4 regions of the Shinella sp. G-2 genome follow, and region 4 is predicted to be linked to each of the others. Evidence: riboswitches for the same ligand, from Rfam matches in the RefSeq annotation. Region 4 holds a riboswitch; each other region holds the start of a gene.
What was found. A riboswitch is a leader RNA that binds a small molecule or an ion and turns the genes downstream of it on or off. The one in region 4 is predicted to bind cobalamin.

Region 1 (2,196 bases), on a different contig from region 4:
CGGCTTGAGGACCAGGAGATAGAGGCCCCCGGCCGACAGGGCGACGGTCGCGACCCACCAGATCTGGCGCTGGGTGAGATCGGCGGCCGGGAAGCCCGGCAGTTCCGGCGGCAGGCCGATGGCCGGCAGCATATGTACGGCAAGCCAGCCCGCAGCGCCCCACAGCGCCCCGTTCGCAACCGTGATCGGATGGCCCGAAACGAGGCTGAAACCGGCGAGCAGCAGCGCGAAGCCGGCGCCCGTCACGAGATTGGCCATGAGCGTGCCGGAGAAGCGGCTCATGCCGAACATGATGCCACCCTCTTCGTGATTCTCGCCCTCATGGGCATAGGCCACGGAAACCGGCGACAGATAGGCGGCGACGTTAAGGATGGCGGCGCCGAGCGAGGAATGCTCCTGCGTCTGCGCGGCGTCGTCGGTCGCGGGCGTGGTGCCCTCGCCTGCCGGCGCGGCTTCGCCTTCGAACTCTTCGGCGTGCAGAATCAACGGCACGACTCGGGCCTCCTGGGCGGCTGTCATGAGCACGCCGGAGAACAGCCCGGCCACCAGGGCGGCCAGGAGATAACGAACGATCATGTCAGGAGCTCCTTAGTGGCAGGGGAAGCCGTAGGAGTGACGCGTATCGTGTGCCGTGTCGTGCAGGACGGCCGAATTCGCAAGACCAGCGCCGAACACGAGGAAGGCGCCGATGAGGAGAGCGAAAACGCCGGCGACGAGACGATCGTTGGCGGAAAGGGTAACAGAAGACGTAGCGGAAACAGCCATGACAACCTCCGTGCAGGCAGTGGGGAAACCTCCCCAGGTCGGGCGATATGCCCTCATCGGTTGGCAGGTCTCCTGGCTCGCAGCGTCCGGTGCTCGGCACCTGCGGGTCGCCCTCGCCTTCCCGGGCCGCGGCATTGCGAAAGGTGGACGATTCGTAGATCGAGAGGCGTCCGGCCTTGGTTTATCGCAATGCCACCCAGTGGCTTTTCCGGCCGGTTGTCAGCCTGCGGGTTGCGGCACGATTGCCTCCTCCCAAGCCTTCCTCCTGCCGGATGGGCGTCCCTCGCTACTCTACAGTCGCGGGGTCGGCCGTGATTGCAGCGCCCTAATTGGGTCCACCGCGTCACATTCCCATTTACTCCCCAGTCCGTTTCCGGACCAAGGAACCATCCAATACTAGGGATGATTATGCTTCTGCCCCCGACAAGTCAATCGACCGGCAGCGCCATCACCTGTGCTGAAACCGTCGTCCAGCCGTCGCAATCGCAATGACCCGGCTCAATAGCCGGGAATGATCACCACACCGCCCTGGCCGTTGTAATAGTTCTCGTCGCGATAGTACGGGCCGTCGTAATAGCCGTCGACGGGACCCTCAAGCACGTCGTAGTCACGCTCGTAGCGGCGCTGGCGATGCTGACGGGCCTCGGCATATTGCGCGGCATCCCGCAACGCGCGGTATTGCTGGCGCGAGAGATAGCCGTCGGCGCGGTACCCGGACGATCCCTGCCAGGCGGCGATCGCCGAGCGGGTGCGCGGGCCGAAGACGCCGTCCGCGCCATAGGTGTTGAAGCCGAGCATGCTCAGCCAGCGCTGCGCCTCGGCCCGCATGACGCGGCCGAGATAGGCTTCGCGCGGATCGACGACCGGCTCTTCGGCAGTCTTGCGTTCGGTTTCGGCCGTGGCCGGCGTTTCCGCTTCCGCTTCAGCATCGGTTTCCTGCTTCGGCTTGGCGACGGTGGCAAGGGCGGCGAGACGTGTGCGGGCCTCCTTGACGTACCGGCCGTTCGGATACTGGGCGATATAGGCGCGGTAGGCCTTCTCCGAGCCGGCGAGCACCGCCTTCTGGAAGGTCTCTTCCTCCTGCTTGTCCACGACGGTCCCGTCGACGGCAAGGCCGCGATTGTCCTTCACCGTGCCCTGGGCCTCGCCCGACGCGGTGACGGCTTCGCCGGCCTGCTTCTTGGCGGCTTCAGCCTCTTGCGCACGCTTCTCCGCTTCCTTGGCCAGACGGGCGGCTTCCGAGGCCTTCGCCTCGGCATCCGCCGCAGCCTTGGCGGCCTCGGCCTTCAGCCGCTCGACTTCCGCAGCCTTTTCCTCGGCGAGCTTGCGGGCCGCGGCGGCTTCCTCTTCTATCCGCGCCTTCTCGGCAGCAGCGGCCTTCTCCGCCTCGATACGCTTGGCTTCAGCTTCGCGGCGGGCAAGCGCCTCCTG
Region 2 (2,196 bases), on a different contig from region 4:
CGCCCTGACCAACCTTGCCTGGTACTCGATCTACGGTACCGACGGCGCGGTCGACATGGCCAAGGGCACTCGCATGTTCGAGCAGGCCTCGAATGCCGGAAACCCCTATGCCCAGGCGTCCCTCGGCTGGCTCTACCGCGAAGGCTATAACGGCACGCGCAAGGACTATGACGAGGCCATCAAGTGGTACCGCAAGGCGGCCGAACAGGGCTATGCCAATGCACAGGCCACCATGGGCTGGTTCACCCGCGAAGGCCTCGGCACGCCGCAGGACTACGCCGCCTCGCTCGACTGGTACAAGAAGGGCGCGGAAGGCGGCGACATCAACGCCATGTCGTCGGTCGGCTACGCCTACCAGTCCGGCCTCGGCGTTCCCGTCGACTTCGTTGAAGCCCGCACCTGGTACGAAAAGGCCGCGGCGCAGAACGACTATTACTCGATGGCCTCGCTCGGCTGGCTCTACGACGTCGGCAACGGCGTGAAGCAGGACTATGTCGAAGCGCTGAACTGGTACGAGAAGGCGGCCAATGGCGGCAACACCTACGCCATGGGCAATCTCTCGCGCCTCTACGACCAGGGCCTCGGCACGCGCGCCAACGCCAAGGAAGCCGCCCGCTGGGCCGCTGCCAGCATCGAAGGCGGCGACCAGGGCAAGCTGCAGGAACTCAAGGGCTCGCCGGCGAACTTCACGCCGCAGTTCCGCAAGGAGTTCCAGCAGATCCTGAAGTCGCGCGGCTACTATGACGGCCCCGTCGACGGCGACTTCGGCACCGCGACCCAGAACGCCATCGACCGCCTCGCCGCCCGGACCTGATCCGGACGCAGGGCGCCTCGAAAAACAAAGCCGCTGGAAACACCCGTTTCCAGCGGCTTTCGTTTGGGCGGTTCTGCGAGGAGGGGAAGAAGCGCGGTGCGGGGAGGCTCAGGGCCCGGGCGGCATTCGCAAGATGCCGGTCCCGGTCTGGCGGGGGAACGTCGCTTTCTCAAGGGATATAAAGATTCCTTTATGTCTATTGACGGCGGCCTCTTCGCGGGTCATGGTGCCGCCATCGTGGTTCTGCGGATTTTACGATCCGGAGCTAAGAGGGAATACGGTGATGGCGCCCTGTGCGCCCATGCCGGAGCTGCCCCCGCAACTGTAGGCGGAGAGCCCTGTCCAACATGTCACTGAGGAAGACGCCTCGGGAAGACGGACAGCGGTGATGACCCGCAAGCCAGGAGACCTGCCGCGATAGATAACGTCCACGGGCGGGGTGTCCGGTGTGCCGCTTTGCGCCCGGAATCCCGCATCCGCGCGCCGATGCGTCAGCCAATGCCTTGCCCACAACCTTCGGGGTAAGGAAATGACCATCAAGACTGCAAATCTCGGCTTCCCAAGGATAGGAAGACACCGCGAACTGAAATTCGCGCTTGAATCCTACTGGTCGGGCAAGTCCGACCGCGGCGTACTGCTTGAAACCGCTGCCAGGCTTCGTGCCGGCGCCTGGCTGGAACAGAAGGCCAGGGGGATCGGCGTCATCCCGTCGAATGACTTCTCCCTCTACGATCATGTGCTCGACACGGCCGTCATGGTGGGGGCCATCCCGCCGGTCTATGGCTGGCGCGCAGGCGCGGTCGATCTCGACGTCTATTTCGCCATGGCGCGTGGATCGAACGGTGGCCATGCCGCCTGCGGCCATGCCCATCAGGGCGACGGCGTGCCGGCGCTCGAAATGACCAAATGGTTCGATACGAACTATCACTATCTCGTGCCCGAGTTCGAGAAGGAGCAGAGCTTCGAATTGACCAAGAACACGCCTCTGGAAGCCTTTCTGGAGGCGCGGGCGCTCGGGGTGGAGACGCGTCCGGTTCTGCTCGGCCCCGTGACGTTCCTGAAGCTCGGCAAATCGCGCGACGGCTCGAGCTCGCTGCGACTGCTGGAACGGCTGCTGCCGGTCTATGCGAGGATCCTCGCCGAGCTGTCGAATGCGGGCGCGCAATGGGTTCAAATCGACGAGCCCTGCCTGGTTCTGGACCTGACCGGCGAGGAGCGGCAGGCGCTCGTCCGTACCTATGCCGCGTTCGCTACCCTCATCCCCGATCTCAGGATCATGCTGGCAAGCTATTTCGGCGCCCTCGGCGACAATCTCGACACGGCCCTTGCATTGCCGGTTGCCGGGCTTCACGTCGATCTCGTGCGCGCGCCGGAACAGGCGG
Region 3 (2,196 bases), on a different contig from region 4:
ATGGGTGAGCTCGTCGAGACGGTAGTCGACGCCTTCGACCGCATCCTTGTGGACCAGCCACTTGGTCGTGACCTGCGTCAGCTCGGGGCCGAGCGGCAGCACCCGGAAGGTTATGGCGTGGTCGGCGAGCACATGGTTCCAGGTCGTCGGATAGTGGAAGAGCAGCAGCGTGCCGATGCCGCTGTCCAGGACGTCATTGGAGAGCGGGCGCTGCACGGCGCGCGCGCCGGACATGGTGTAGCTCTCGGCGTCCTGGATGAGCGGCATGCGCGCGGCGCGGAACTGGCCGGTCGGCGACATCCTGAATTCGCTCGGCAGGCCCGCCGCCTCGCATTTCGCCCAGTGTTCGGCAATGACGGGATCGTCCTTGGCGCCCTGCACGCCCGTGGCGCTCGGCGCTTCCGGATAGGTGCGGCAGAGCTCGGGATGGTTGGCGGCGCAATGATAGCACTCGCGGTTGTTTTCCCAGACGAGCTTCCAGTTGCCCTTCTCGACGATCGTGCTTTCGAAGGCGACCTTGGTCTCGCCGAGGCGATGGCGGGCGAGATAGGGCTCGACCAGGGTGCGGAAGGCCGAGAAATCGGGCGCCTCTTCGGCAAGGCAGATGAAGATGTAGCCGCCGACGGTCTCGCAATGGATTGGCTTCAGGCCATGTTGCGTCCTGTCGAAATCCTCGGCCATGTGGCGGGCGAAGAGCAGCGAGCCGTCGAGTTCGTAGGTCCACTGGTGATAGGGACAGACGAGCTTGGCCGAGGTGCCCTTGTGCTGCGTGCAGACGCGCGAACCGCGGTGGCGGCAGGAATTGTGCAGCGCCCGCACGGTGCCGGAGCGGTCGCGGGTGATGACGACGGGATAATCGCCGACCTGCACGGTGAAGTAATTGCCGGCCTTCGGGATCTCGCAGTCATGGCCGATGAACAGCCAGTCGCGATACCAGATCGTCTCGAGGTCCAGCCTGTAATGGTCGGGATCGATGTAGAAGGCCTGCTCGAGGCTGTGGCCTTCACGGCGGTTCTTGAGCTTGCGGAGCACGTCGCTGCGGATATCCATGCCGGTCCTCACTGTCAAAATGGGGGATGAGGCGCACGGAGGAGACGGCATGCGGACGCGGACGGCCCGACAATGCACGCTTCCCAGCCGCCCGCCGCAGCCAGTCACGATCGTTTCTCCAGGCTGGTTTCCGGGCTGAGGAGCGTCCCTTGGGACCGTCGCGGCGCCTTCCCGGACATCCGTCCAGTGGCTTCCTGCCGCGTTTTCTCCAACACCGTTGCGGGGGCAGCGCCGGATTTCAACCGGCTTCCCAATTCTCCACCCCCTGACGGGAGCGGCACCTTGAGCGTCCTTATCTAAGCGCAAGAATCGGCGCGCGACATGCCAGAAAGCGACACGTCGCCCCAATTTGACGACAGTCAAAGACGGTGGAAACGAGGCCGCCGCAGGGCATAACAATGAAATATCAACGCCATAAAGGAATGACCCCGACGATAATCCATTCTTTCGGCACCCTCGTCCGGAACGAAGCACCTTGTCATATTGCGACCGTGCGGAGCGCCCCCGCGGAAATCGGGAATGCGGCGGAAAGGATTGCTTAACGACGTTTCCATAAACTTTACCGCGATCCGGGCGCGAGGATGGAGTGCCGAGGCGTGCAGCAGACGAAATTCCGATATTACGACGCCGTCGCCTACAAGCGAGCGAACCCGCCGAAATCCGCCGTGCACACCGAATTCCTGCGCACCGGCCGCATCGACCGTGGCGTGAGCTGGAGCCCGAGCGAGAAACGTTACCTCAGCTACCAGGACGTCGCCGAGCGCACCGGCCGCAAGCTGGAACGGGCCGGCAGCGTCACCCATGAACGCATCAACGGCTTCCACCAGTCCATCCAGTTTCCGAAGCTGATCTTCCACCGCACGCTCGCCGAGACGCCGCATCTCGGCTACTGCCACATCACGGTGGCGAATTCGCGCTTTGCGGAATTCGAGAATGTGCAATGGGCCTTCTACATGGCCAACTTCCTCGCCGAGATCGGCGACGAGGAACAGTTCTTCGCCGGCATTTCCCGCACGCCCGGCCGCATGTATTTCGCCGTTGCCATCGCGCCGACGGAGGAAGAAGGCCGCCTCAAGATCGACCGCAAGGTGCGCGGCAACGGCGTGATCTTCCGCACCGACGATCCGAAGCTCGCCATGAAGAACG
Region 4 (2,196 bases):
TCGCCTGGTAGACACGGAAGATCTCCTTCTCGTTTTCCTTGTGCCGCGGCCGGAACTCGAAGGGCTGATAGCCCGGCAGGGTCGCCGTCCTGTCGCGCGCGAGCGCTTCGCCGCAGTCGGCCAGCTCCTCCAGCGTCAGATAGGTGGCGCGGATCGAGTCGTTATAGTCGATCTGCTTGGCATCGGCGTCGCGCGGAGCTTGCGGCGTATTGTGAAGGGGCATGTTTCTGATTCTGGATCCGGCCTTGTTGAACCATTCGGCGATGGCCTTTGCGCCGGAGGGTTTTCCGCGGGCAGGCTTCATCTCGGTGCCGCGATCAGCCATGACACCGGGCTGCACCCAACGGGTGCCTCACGGGGGGAACTGGCTCAAGCGACACGCTGATTGGCATCCTGGCCGCGTGGTGCATGAAAACGGCATTTTTTAGCCGTAAGGACAGAGACTTGCAACCTGTCAACAGGGCGAGATGGCGCAGCATGGACCCTCATCTGCGGTTTTGGTGAATCGCCAGCCCCTCCCAGAAGGCGAGCCCGCGCAGGATGCGGGCCGAGCCGTAATGCCGGGCGAACGGAAAAGTTCCCGCGGCTGTGAACGGAGGGTGCGCGCCATTGACTTGGCCTGCCCGCCACGCCAGTGTTGCCGCCGTCAGGGTCTTCCGAGTCGTTTGCGGCTCGGAGGCTAAGAGGGAAGCCGGTGCGATGCTCCAAAAGAGCGGCAAGGCCGGCGCTGCCCCCGCAACTGTGAACGGCGAGCTGCTGTCGCTCCATGCCACTGGTGTTTTCACCGGGAAGGCGAGACAGCGGCGACGACCCGAAGCCAGGAGACCTGCCCTGACAGTTCGTAACGTCCATGGGCGGGGTGTCCCAATGGTGTACGTCTGCTTCCGCCGCGGGCGGAATTCCAGCAGCGTGCGTCCGGCCATCCCCCAATTACCGATTGGGGAAGACATGTTTGCATTCACCGAAACCAAGCCATCGGGCACCGGCAAGCCGGAATCCGTCTTCATCTCCTGGCTGCTCTGGCAACCGCGCGGCGCCGACCTTGCCGTCGAGGCGCTGAAGGAAGTGCGCAAGCTGGCGCGCTATGAGGGGGGTGATCCCGATGTCGCCCGCCTCAAGGCGTTGTTCGCCTCGCTTGCCGGGGCGGATGGGCGCCTGCACTAGATACTTCGCATAAAGACATGTTGACATAAAGATATCTTTATGTGACTCCGATGCAAGTCATCTTGCATCGGAGGGTTTCCCATGGCCGTTTCTCATCTGGACACCCTGTTCGGCCCCGAACAGCCGGGACGGGACGGTCGCGACATCCGCGCCGCGCTCGAAGCCGCTGCCCGCGAACGCATTCTCGTGCTCGACGGCGCCATGGGCACGGAAATTCAGACACTGAAGCTGGTGGAAGAGGATTTCCGCGGGGCGCGCTTCGGCGATTGCGCCTGCCACCAGCAAGGCAACAACGATCTCCTGACGCTGACGCAGCCCGGCGCCATCGAGGATATCCACTATCGTTATGCCCTTGCCGGCGCTGATATCCTCGAGACCAACACCTTCTCCTCCACAACCATCGCCCAGGCCGACTACGGCATGGAGGACATGGTCTATGAGCTGAACCGCGACGGCGCGCGCCTGGCCCGCCGCGCGGGCCTGCGGGCGCAGGAGAAGGACGGTCGTCGCCGCTTCGTCGCCGGCGCGCTCGGTCCGACCAACCGCACCGCCTCCATCTCGCCCGACGTCAACAATCCCGGCTACCGCGCCGTCACCTTCGACGATCTGACGCGCGCCTATGGCGATCAGGTGCGCGGGCTCATCGACGGCGGCGCCGACATCATCCTGATCGAGACGATCTTCGACACGCTGAACGCCAAGGCTGCGATCTTCGCGACGCGCGCGGTCTTCGAGGAAAAGGGCATCGACCTGCCCATCATGATCTCGGGCACGATCACCGACCTTTCCGGCCGCACGCTTTCCGGCCAGACGCCGGAAGCGTTCTGGAATTCGGTGCGGCACGCCGACCCCGTCTCCATCGGGCTCAACTGCGCGCTCGGGGCAAACGCCATGCGCGCGCACCTCGCCGAGATTTCGGCCGTCGCTGGCACCTTCGTCTGCGCTTATCCGAATGCCGGTCTGCCGAACGCCTTCGGCAAATACGACGAGACGCCCGAGGAAATGGCCGCGCAGATCGAGGGCTTCATGCGC

Region 1: linked by a shared signal. The riboswitch ahead of V8U06_RS02640 (CbtB domain-containing protein) and the one ahead of V8U06_RS15420 (hypothetical protein) in region 4 are both predicted to bind cobalamin.
Region 2: linked by a shared signal. The riboswitch ahead of metE (5-methyltetrahydropteroyltriglutamate--homocysteine S-methyltransferase) and the one ahead of V8U06_RS15420 (hypothetical protein) in region 4 are both predicted to bind cobalamin.
Region 3: linked by a shared signal. The riboswitch ahead of V8U06_RS06855 (aromatic ring-hydroxylating oxygenase subunit alpha) and the one ahead of V8U06_RS15420 (hypothetical protein) in region 4 are both predicted to bind cobalamin.

The regions. Positions count from the first base shown of each region.
Region 1 is NZ_JBBEYH010000001.1:520,701-522,896, reverse strand. It holds gene V8U06_RS02645 (CbtA family protein) at 1-576, opposite strand, end outside; gene V8U06_RS02640 (CbtB domain-containing protein) at 589-765, opposite strand; cobalamin riboswitch at 811-1,171, opposite strand; gene V8U06_RS02635 (peptidoglycan-binding domain-containing protein) at 1,264-2,196, opposite strand, start outside.
Region 2 is NZ_JBBEYH010000002.1:505,237-507,432, reverse strand. It holds gene V8U06_RS06425 (caspase family protein) at 1-814, shown strand, start outside; cobalamin riboswitch at 1,036-1,245, shown strand; gene metE (5-methyltetrahydropteroyltriglutamate--homocysteine S-methyltransferase) at 1,344-2,196, shown strand, end outside.
Region 3 is NZ_JBBEYH010000003.1:61,321-63,516, reverse strand. It holds gene V8U06_RS06855 (aromatic ring-hydroxylating oxygenase subunit alpha) at 1-1,050, opposite strand, end outside; cobalamin riboswitch at 1,155-1,350, opposite strand; gene V8U06_RS06850 (DUF6656 family protein) at 1,647-2,196, shown strand, end outside.
Region 4 is NZ_JBBEYH010000008.1:131,254-133,449, reverse strand. It holds gene V8U06_RS15425 (GH36-type glycosyl hydrolase domain-containing protein) at 1-223, opposite strand, end outside; cobalamin riboswitch at 633-848, shown strand; gene V8U06_RS15420 (hypothetical protein) at 949-1,164, shown strand; gene metH (methionine synthase) at 1,246-2,196, shown strand, end outside.